DNA from 3 places in the Paenibacillus sp. JZ16 genome. Region 3 is predicted to be linked to each of the others. Evidence: riboswitches for the same ligand, from Rfam matches in the RefSeq annotation. Region 3 holds a riboswitch; each other region holds the start of a gene.
What was found. A riboswitch is a leader RNA that binds a small molecule or an ion and turns the genes downstream of it on or off. The one in region 3 is predicted to bind ZMP and ZTP.
Positions count from the first base shown of each region.

Region 1 (3,273 bases), 2.4 Mb from region 3:
CATGTTACTGGGCCACGTCACAGGGCTTGCTGCCGGCGGGCTGCTGCTTTTATTGGGCGGGCATATGATGTATAACGCCCTGCGGGGCGGAGAAGGGCAGCGAATACATCCTACCGCATTTTTAGGCATGCTGCTGTTTTCGCTTAGCGTCAGCATCGACTCCTTCTCGGTAGGCGTTTCGCTCGGAATGTTTGTGGATGATGTGCTGTTAATCGTAATTTCCTTCGGGGTCGTGGGCGGTTTGCTGTCCATTCTCGGTTTGCTGCTTGGCCGTCAGGTAAGCAATAAGCTGGGGGAGTACGGTGAAATGCTGGGCGGACTGATTTTGGTTATCTTTGGCACCATGTTTATTTTTTGACGCAATATTTGTTACAATAGCCCCAAAGAACCTACGAACGGGAGGAACGGACCGTGAAAAATATACTGTTTGTCTGCACGGGAAATACCTGCCGCAGTCCAATGGCGGAAGGCATGCTGAGAAAGCTTGCCAAACAACGGGGCATTCCGCTGGAAACGAAGTCCGCCGGCGTCTCGGCCGTGGACGGAATGCCGGTGTCCCATCATGCGGAATCCATCCTGCGAGACCAGGATATCCAGGAACGCTTGGTGTCCAAGCCGTTGACCGCGAACCTGGTGGAATGGGCGGATCTGATTCTGACGCTGACCCAGTCGCATAAGCAGTATGCTATAAGGCAGTTCCCGCACGCCGCAGACAAGATGCACACGCTGAAAGAGTTTGTTGAGGATGACCGCCGGGTGCTGGACGATCTGCGGGAGCAGGATAGTCTGTATGCAGCGCTTGAGCTGGCCAGATCTCTGGGCCACGATGTCAGCGACCGTGACCGGGAGCGTCTGATCGAGCTGCGTCAGCGCATCCCGAGCTTCGATATCTCCGATCCTTTCGGAGGCTCGCGGGAGGAATATGAAGCCACGGCCGCAGAGATACGGACGGCGTTGTTCCGTCTTTTGGACAAGCTGGAAGCGGATCGGCATAACTAAGTCTAGCTTTTAGAGATATAAAGCCTGCCATTGGGCTAAAAAGCCACTTGCCTTTCGCATGGTATTGCTTTAAGATGAAGGTGAAAAACAAATGATCCGGTGTAACTGGCGACGAAGTGGATGAAACCACGATGGAGCATCGGAATATACGGCCGGTCGCCTGGGCAAAGAGCATTTGGAGCACAATACGTGCGCCGACTGCTCTTTTTTCGTCTTTTGCGCCCGATTTGGGTTATAATGAAACAAGCTAAAACGCAAAAGCGAACATACGAGGGGGTTTTTCATAGATGAAAATTGCATTGGGTACGGATCATGCCGGCATTCGTCTGAAAGAGGAAATCGTGGGAGTCATTCGGGGTCTTGGACACGAGGTAGAGGATCTGGGCTGCGGCTGTTCCGACTCCGTGGATTATCCCGATTATGCCCTTCCGGTGTGCGAGAAGGTCGTCTCGGGTGAAGCGGACCGCGGCATTCTGATCTGCGGTACGGGGATCGGCATGAGCATTGCGGCCAACAAGGTGCCGGGCATTCGCTGCGCGCTGACACATGATGTGTTCTCAGCTAAAGCGACGCGCGAGCATAACGACAGCAACGTGATTGCGCTGGGTGAGCGTGTCGTCGGTCCCGGACTTGCTGCCGAAATCGTCAGCGCATGGCTGACGACGGATTTCAGTCATGGCGAGCGCCATGTCGGCCGCGTGAACAAGATCAAGGCCATCGAGGAGCGTTACCTGAAGAATGAATCGCGATAAGTGAACGCGTAATGCAGCTGCGGCTATCGTGATATGGGATTGAAGCATCTTCTGTGAAAAAATCATCGGGAGGACTGTGACATGACGGATATCTCCAAGGTTTCCTTGAACGAACAGACAGCGCGTATTGTCCGCGAACTGGCCGAAGCGGCCGATTTAGGCCCGGGTAAAGTGCTGGTCATCGGAGCCAGCACCAGTGAAGTGGTTGGACGCCGAATCGGTACGGGCGGCGCTCTTGAAACGGCGCAGCAGCTTCTCCAGGGCATTGCCGCGGTTCAAGCGGAATTCGGTTTCGCGGTGGCCTATCAATGCTGTGAGCATCTGAACCGTGCGCTTGTCATGGAACGCGAGCTGCTCGAGCGGCTGGGCTTGACGGAAGTGGCGGCAGTTCCCATTCCGGGTGCGGGCGGGTCGATGGCTTCTGCAGTTTACCGCAGCATGAAGGAGCCCTGCCTTGCGGAATCGATTGAAGCCCATGCGGGTGTCGATATCGGCGAGACGCTGATCGGCATGCATTTGCGGAGAGTGGCGGTTCCATTCCGGCCGACCGAGCGTTATATCGGGGAGGCGCGCGTAACTGCGGCTTATACCCGCCCCAAGCTGATCGGCGGAGAACGTGCGGTGTACCGACTCGAGCAGAGGGATGATTCCACGCTGTGCGATTGATTCGAATGAGAACTCGCTTTTTCAATGATGACAACTTGTAGTTTTAAGTTTGCAAGAAAAAATAACGATGGATTATGGGAGGATATGAACATGATGGAACATTTGCGGAAGAGTGACCCGGCTGTATTGGAAGCGATGGATTTGGAGCTGAAGCGTCAACGCAGCAACATTGAGCTGATTGCTTCTGAGAATATTGTCAGCGAAGCGGTTATGGAAGCAATGGGGACGGTGCTGACGAATAAATATGCGGAAGGCTACCCTGGCAAACGCTATTACGGTGGCTGTGAGCGTGTGGATATCGTGGAAGATATCGCCCGTGACCGCGCCAAAGAATTGTTCGGAGCCGAGCATGCCAACGTTCAGCCGCACTCCGGTGCCCAAGCGAACATGGCGGTATATTTGGCGGCCTTGAAGCCTGGAGATACCGTGCTCGGCATGAACCTGGCCCATGGCGGCCATTTGACTCACGGAAGCCCGGTTAACGCTTCCGGCCTTCTGTACAATTTCGTTGCCTACGGCGTGCAAGAAGACACGTTCCTTATCGATTACGACGAAGTCCGCAAAGCGGCATTCAAGCATCGCCCTCGTCTGATCGTGGCGGGTGCAAGTGCCTATCCTCGCATTATTGATTTTGAAAAGCTGGCTGCCATCGCCAATGACGTAGGCGCGTTGTTCATGGTCGATATGGCTCATATTGCAGGACTCGTTGCGGCAGGTCTTCATCCGAATCCGGTTCCGCATGCCCATTTTGTAACGACCACGACGCATAAGACGCTTCGCGGACCTCGCGGCGGTATGATTCTGTGCAAAAAGGCTTGGGCGCAAGCGATCGATAAAGCGGTATTCCCCGGCTCCC
Region 1 is NZ_CP017659.1:3,838,473-3,841,745, reverse strand. It holds gene BJP58_RS17570 (manganese efflux pump MntP) at 1-358, shown strand, start outside; gene BJP58_RS17565 (low molecular weight protein arginine phosphatase) at 412-999, shown strand; ZMP/ZTP riboswitch at 1,091-1,172, shown strand; gene rpiB (ribose 5-phosphate isomerase B) at 1,287-1,751, shown strand; gene BJP58_RS17555 (TIGR01440 family protein) at 1,833-2,417, shown strand; gene glyA (serine hydroxymethyltransferase) at 2,508-3,273, shown strand, end outside.
Region 1: it holds a riboswitch for ZMP and ZTP, as region 3 does, so the genes downstream of both, rpiB (ribose 5-phosphate isomerase B) here and purT (phosphoribosylglycinamide formyltransferase 2) in region 3, are expected to answer to the same signal.

Region 2 (3,273 bases), 180 kb from region 3:
AAGAAGCTGATAACCGTGTTTCCTTAATTCTTCATCCATGCCGGCAACGGTCTGCGATGCTGAGAATGAATCCAGACGCGGTACAATGGTGCCGATCATGCTGGTTTTCTTCGCTTTCAAGCTCTGTGCAAACGAATTCGGAATATAACCGGTTTCCTGAATGACCAGCTCAATTTTTTGGCGTGTTGCATTGCTGACGGAACCTCCGTTCAAGAAACGGGAGACCGTGCTTTTGGCAACCCCGGCTTTTTTGGCAATATCTGCAATCGTGTTCTTCATTCGGTGCTCCCGGGAGCCGCTTGCGGCGCTGCAACGAACAGATGGTCCTCCACAGCTCCTAGTTGGGCAGCACAATGGATCATGTTTCGTTTGTGCATGAATCTCTCCCCTTCGTTTTCGCTTTTTCCTAACTATACCATGACGTCCAGGCATCCGTGAAATGGAGACTCCAAGCCTATTATGGCAGGAGCCATATCTTTTCCAAGCTCCAGACTCTTACTAGGAATGAACCGATTCGAAGGGGATTTATTCATGGGCGCATCTTAATTCATATACAAATGGTCTGTGGCTTTCCTTTAGTCTTGCACGGTTCGCTCGGCCGATTCGACGGTATGCTTCAGCAATGTAGCAATCGTAACGGGGCCGACACCTGCCGGTACCGGTGTAATCGCAGATGCCACCTTCGCGCAGGCTTCATAATCGCAGTCGCCGATATTCCCTTTATTGTAGCCGGCATCCAATACAACGGCACCCGGCTTAATCCAGCTCCCTTGAATGAAATTAGGTTTGCCTACGGCCGCAACCACGATATCCGCCTGGGACACAAGCTCCCCGAGGTTCCTCGTTCTCGAGTGGCAGATCGTAACGGTAGCATTGCGATTGAGCAGCATCATCGATACCGGCTTACCCAGAATCGGACTGCGTCCGACCACCACGGCATGCTTCCCTTCGATCGGCAGATCATAATAATCCATAATCGCAATAATCGCGGCAGGCGTACAAGACGGATAATCGGCAAAACCAAACGCATTTTGCGAGAAACCGAGCGTGGTTACTCCATCCACGTCTTTTTCAATGGCTATGGCATCAAAAGCCGCCCGTTCATCGATATGATGCGGCACCGGATGCTGCAGCAGAATACCGTGGACATTCGGATCCTCGTTCAGCTCTTGTATCGCGGCGATCAGCTCCTCAGTCGAGGTCGAGGTCTCCAGCACCACTTTCTTGGATATGATGCCAAGCCGCTCGCAAGCATTTCCCTTCATCCGTACATAGGTCGCCGAAGCAGGATCATCGCCAACCAGAATCGTTGCCAGACAAGGCGTTATTCCGTGCTGCTTCAATTCCTGTACCTTCACCGCCAGCTTTGCCTTAATATCATCGGATACCTTTTTTCCATCCAAAATTACGGGTTCCTTACTCATGCTAATCCGCTCCTTCGCCATTGTATTAAAAACATAAAGAGGCAAGGCGACTAATCGTCTCCTTACCTCTTGCCCAGGCGTACGGCATATGATCCTATGTGCTCCCTCTTGGTACCCCAAGCTACGCCAGTAACACACAGATAACTTTTTTTAAATATACCACGACTTTGGACTTCGCGCTACCGGTCATGAAGTTCACCTATTAAATCGTAATCTTTTTGATTAATTTGCAAGAATCGAGTATGTTGCCGATGGTACAAGCATAGAATGTCCTAAGAACAATTCGCTCCAGGAGGCCTTGAATGAAATATCCGGTAATCTTCAAAATGCTGCCCTTCATGATTCCGCTTGTCTTCGTGATACCGGTCTTGACGATATGGCTGCAGAACGATTCAAGTCTAATATCAAGCCGTGACATACAGCAGGTAAAAACGGTTTTTACGGGCATTTTCCTTGAGGCGCTTCCTTTTGTGCTGCTTGGAGTGCTGCTGTCGTCCCTTCTTCAGCTGTTCGTTAAAGAACAGTGGGTGCGTCGGATCACGCCCAAAAACCCGGTCATCGGCGTCCTGTTCGCTTCCATGCTGGGGATCGTGTTTCCCATCTGTGAATGCGGGATGATCCCGGTCGTCCGAAGGCTGATGCTTAAGGGGATGCCTGCCTACATCGCTGTAACCTTTATTCTCAGCGGACCTATCCTGAACCCCATTGTGTTCGCTGCGACGTTCATGGCCTTCCGTTCGCATCCCGAAGTGACGATCGGCCGGATGGGACTGGCTTTTACAGTCGCGATAACGGTAGGTTTGCTTGTCTATGTTTTTTCAAGAAACAACCCGCTCAAGCGTTCCTTACAAGAGTTTTCCGAACAAGATTCCGCCGTTGGTGAACGCAAGCTGCACGAGCATCCCAAAACCTGGAGAAGCCTGTTTGTCCACGCCGGAGACGAATTGATCGAAATGGGCAAATACCTGGTTCTTGGCGCATTCCTGACAGCCTGCATCCAATCCTTCATTCCTAGAGAAGAGCTGCTGGCATTGGGGAACGGTCCCACCGCTTCTTACCTGTTCATGATGGGGTTTGCTTTCATCCTGTCCCTCTGCTCGACTTCGGATGCCTTTGTAGCATCGGCGTTCACGCACACCTTTACCGTAGGTCCGCTCGTATCCTTCCTCGTGCTCGGCCCGATGCTGGATTTCAAAAGCTTGCTCATGCTGTCGACTACCTTCAAGACTAAATTCGTGATCGGTTTAAGCCTGCTGGTAATGACCCTTGTCTTTATCGGCTCTGTAGCCGTCAACGCTCTTTTGGGTGGATAGCTGCCTAAGGATGAAAGATTGACGAAAAACCAAACGAGATTACCGGGACCGTTTAGGATCATCAGGTATCCGCTTGAGATTGGAGGTGATTGGGAGGATGAAGTCCAGTTTGAGGATACGGATTCACTATACGCTCCGGTCGCTGCTTGTTGCGGCTCTCGCCGCTTATATCATGCATCTGAATGCTTCAGATGCGCTCGAATATTACCTAGCGCCTCATATGCAGACCCTGCTGCTTCTCTGCCCGGTTCCGTTGTTGTTCATTGCATTCGGGATGATGTGGCATTCCCTTGCGGGCGATTCCGGAGAGGTATGTGATTGCGAGCATCCCCTGCCTGCCGGCCTTGTCAAAAACGTAACGGTATACGGGTTATTCACGGTGCCGCTGCTGTTTGGCCTGCTCCTGCCGGACCAAGCCCTGGGCAGCGATATGGCAGCCAAAAAAGGAATGATCTACACCTATCCGAATCCCGATGTACGGCGTAAGACCGATGACCGCAACACCTCCGCCTTTTCAGGCACGGATAAGCGATTAC
Region 2 is NZ_CP017659.1:1,584,865-1,588,137, forward strand. It holds gene BJP58_RS06975 (LacI family DNA-binding transcriptional regulator) at 1-279, opposite strand, end outside; gene BJP58_RS06980 (bifunctional 5,10-methylenetetrahydrofolate dehydrogenase/5,10-methenyltetrahydrofolate cyclohydrolase) at 576-1,424, opposite strand; ZMP/ZTP riboswitch at 1,489-1,568, opposite strand; gene BJP58_RS06985 (permease) at 1,727-2,737, shown strand; gene BJP58_RS06990 (TIGR03943 family putative permease subunit) at 2,835-3,273, shown strand, end outside.
Region 2: it holds a riboswitch for ZMP and ZTP, as region 3 does, so the genes downstream of both, BJP58_RS06980 (bifunctional 5,10-methylenetetrahydrofolate dehydrogenase/5,10-methenyltetrahydrofolate cyclohydrolase) here and purT (phosphoribosylglycinamide formyltransferase 2) in region 3, are expected to answer to the same signal.

Region 3 (3,273 bases):
ACTCACAATGGTCAGGAAAACCGTGAATACAAGGCTAATCCATATACTCGTTCCCACGCTTTTGCGAACGCCCGCGATATCCTTGGCGCCAAAACGCTGCGCCGTTATGATGGATAAACCTGCCGTCAAGCCTTGGGCAAAGCCAATGACAAAAAACAAAATACTGCCGGTCGAGCCAACGGCCGCAAGTGCGTTCACACCAATGGTGCGCCCAACGATCAGGGTATCCGCCATATTATAAAATTGTTGAAAAATATTTCCGATTAAAAGCGGGATCGTAAACATGATGATCAGCTTGATCGGACTTCCTTGCGTCATGTCTCTCATGTAGATTCTCCTATGCCGTCACTAAACGTTCCTCTATATATTTATTAGATAATATAACGCTATAAAGCCTATAGAGCAGCGCCTTGAAAACATTATAATGGGTGAGGGTCGTTTGTATTCTTGTGTATCTTATCATGAAAGAACATAAATTTCTGCATATTTATCATCAAAACGACTAACAAAACTAAGTCACTATGGTCAGAACGGTTCATACCGGATTTTGATCCGCGAAATCATTTCAATGAAAAAAAGATCAACCGGTAAATCGGTTGACCTTTTTTCAGAAGATTATGGATGCACCACCCTAAGAATCGGTAATGATTAGGCTTCCTCAATAGCAAGCTCATCCAAAGCCTGCTTCGCACGCGAACGCGCTTCCTCTAATGTGCCGGCGGTTGACAACGCAACTGCGACCCGTCTTCCAACCTTGGTCACCGGTTTCCCAAAAATGCGCAGCTGCGTATTCGGAACAGCCAGTGCTTGCTCGGCACCGGTAATTGTGTAGTCCTCCAGCTCTCGCGCAGCTTTCAGCGGACGACTGGCTCCCGGCGTTATCAATTCGATCTCCGGGATTGGAAAACCAAGAATGGCACGGACGTGAAGCGCGAATTCAGATAAATTTTGCGTCACCAGCGTAACCAAGCCGGTATCATGCGGTCGCGGAGACACCTCGCTAAAATACACTTTATCCGCAGCAAGGAACAATTCAACACCAAACAATCCATATCCGCCAAGCTCGTCGGTAATCGTCCTTGCAATATATTTAGCTTCCTCCATTTGCTCATCGGACATGTTGTGCGGCTGCCAGGATTCGATATAGTCCCCGCTCTCCTGAATATGACCGATTGGCGCACAGAAGCTTGTTCCATTGACGGAGCGAACGGTCAAAAGCGTGATCTCTGACTGGAACGTAATGAATTCCTCAATGATCACTCTGCCGTTCTGCACGCGGCCGCCTTCCATCGCCATGTTCCAGCAGGACTCGATATCCCCTTCGCAGCGGCATACACTCTGGCCTTTGCCTGAGGAACTCATCAGCGGTTTTATCACGCACGGAAAGCCCATATCCAGGACAGCCTGTTTAAATTCCTCATAAGTATCGGCAAATCGATAGCCTGCAGTAGGCAGTCCCAACTCCTCGGAAGCCAACCGGCGAATCCCTTCACGATCCATCGTAAGCTTCGCAGCTCTGGCAGTAGGAATAACCCGGTACCCCTCTTCCTCCAGTCTAACCAGCTCCGAAGTAGCGAGCGCCTCGATTTCGGGTACGATCAGGTCCGGCTTCTCCAGCTCGATGATTGCGCGTAATTTCTCCCCATCCAGCATATCGAGGACATGGCTGTGATCGGCAACATGCATGGCAGGAGCGTCAGCATAACGATCGACCGCTACGGTTTCAACACCCAGTCTCTGGGCCTCAATCACGACTTCTTTTCCGAGTTCTCCCGAACCTAGCAGCAGTATTTTCTTCGTTTTTAACATCGTTGTTTTATCCCCTTTTCGTAGTTTCAGAGACTTATAAAAAAAGCAGAAAATAATAAAGAGGTAAGGGAAATAAGCTTCCCTTACCTCTGCCCAGGCGTACGGCCGTCGTCATCTATGTGCTCCCTCATGGTCCCCCATGCTACGCCAGTTACACATAAACCTATACATTGTTATTTAAATCATACTTAATCTTCCCGTTAATTGCAATATCACCGTAAGGCGACATTAGGATTTAGACTTCAGCATATCGATGGCATCCTTCAGCGATTGCGAAAGCCACTTCTTAGGGTGGATTTATCGCCAAAACGAGAAATTTCGTTATTGATCTATCGCTTTAAAGGATTGATGAATGATAGGGTCCAACATATAATATGGATAAATTCATTCCTGTCAGATATTTGAAAGGAGACTTGCTGTGCTGCCCTATTCCAACCCCAATCATGATTTTGCCTTTGAACAAGCCGTAATCGGAATGGCAATGATATCGCTTGATGGTTCGATTCTTAAGGTCAATTCGGCACTAAGTGATCTATTGGGATATTCACAGCAGGAGTTAACTGCCGGGGCGCCACAAGAAGATAGCAGCATCCGCGCCTTATTGAATCAAGTGGTTTGGAACGCAAGAGCCGCTCAAAATCAGCAGCAATCCATAACCCAGTTTGAATATGTTTACCATCATCCATCCGATCGTGAAGTATACCTCAGTGTACGTATCAGCGTTAAGGAGGAGCTGGCGCAGAATTTCCGTGGCTGCTTGGTACAGTTTGAAGATCGAACCTTGCTGAGACAACTTATGAAGCAGCTGGAGCTGAAGGAACAGAAGCTAAACGAGAAGGAAAATTCGTTTTTGCAGCTGTTGGAAGGACTCCCCTTATCCGTACTCATAACAAAAAAAGGCATTGTCCACTATGTTAATCCTGCCGCGCTCAGACTTGTTAATGCTGCGCATCCCCGTGACGTCCTCGGGATTTCAACCGACGTGGTAGTCGACGCATCGCACCATAACAAACTGATGAAACGCAGGGCAAAATATGCCGAGAGTGAAGAGATCGGAAGCGTCGATTATCGGATACGCTGTCTGGACGGGCAGGAGAAAATGGTCACGGGATTCACGTTGATCATAAATTATGAAGGCGAGAAAGCGGCCGTCGGGATCTTTAAAGACATCACAGAGCAGCAGATGGAAGAAGATCGCGTGATGCAATCCGAGAAGCTGACCACCGCCGGCCAGTTGGCCGCCGGCATTGCCCATGAAATTCGGAATCCCTTAACTTCGATTAACGGATTCGTAAAATTGCTGCGATCTGCGGAACGAAGCAACGAGCTCTATTTTGAAATCATTGAATCGGAGCTCAAACGCATCGAACTCATTGTCAATGAACTCCTGGTGCTCTCGAAACCGCAGAGCGTTCATGTCAGCGGACCCATCGACGTGTTTGCCATTATGGAACAGATCATTAC
Region 3 is NZ_CP017659.1:1,406,260-1,409,532, forward strand. It holds gene BJP58_RS06130 (MATE family efflux transporter) at 1-327, opposite strand, end outside; gene purT (phosphoribosylglycinamide formyltransferase 2) at 649-1,809, opposite strand; ZMP/ZTP riboswitch at 1,894-1,974, opposite strand; gene BJP58_RS06140 (PAS domain-containing sensor histidine kinase) at 2,228-3,273, shown strand, end outside.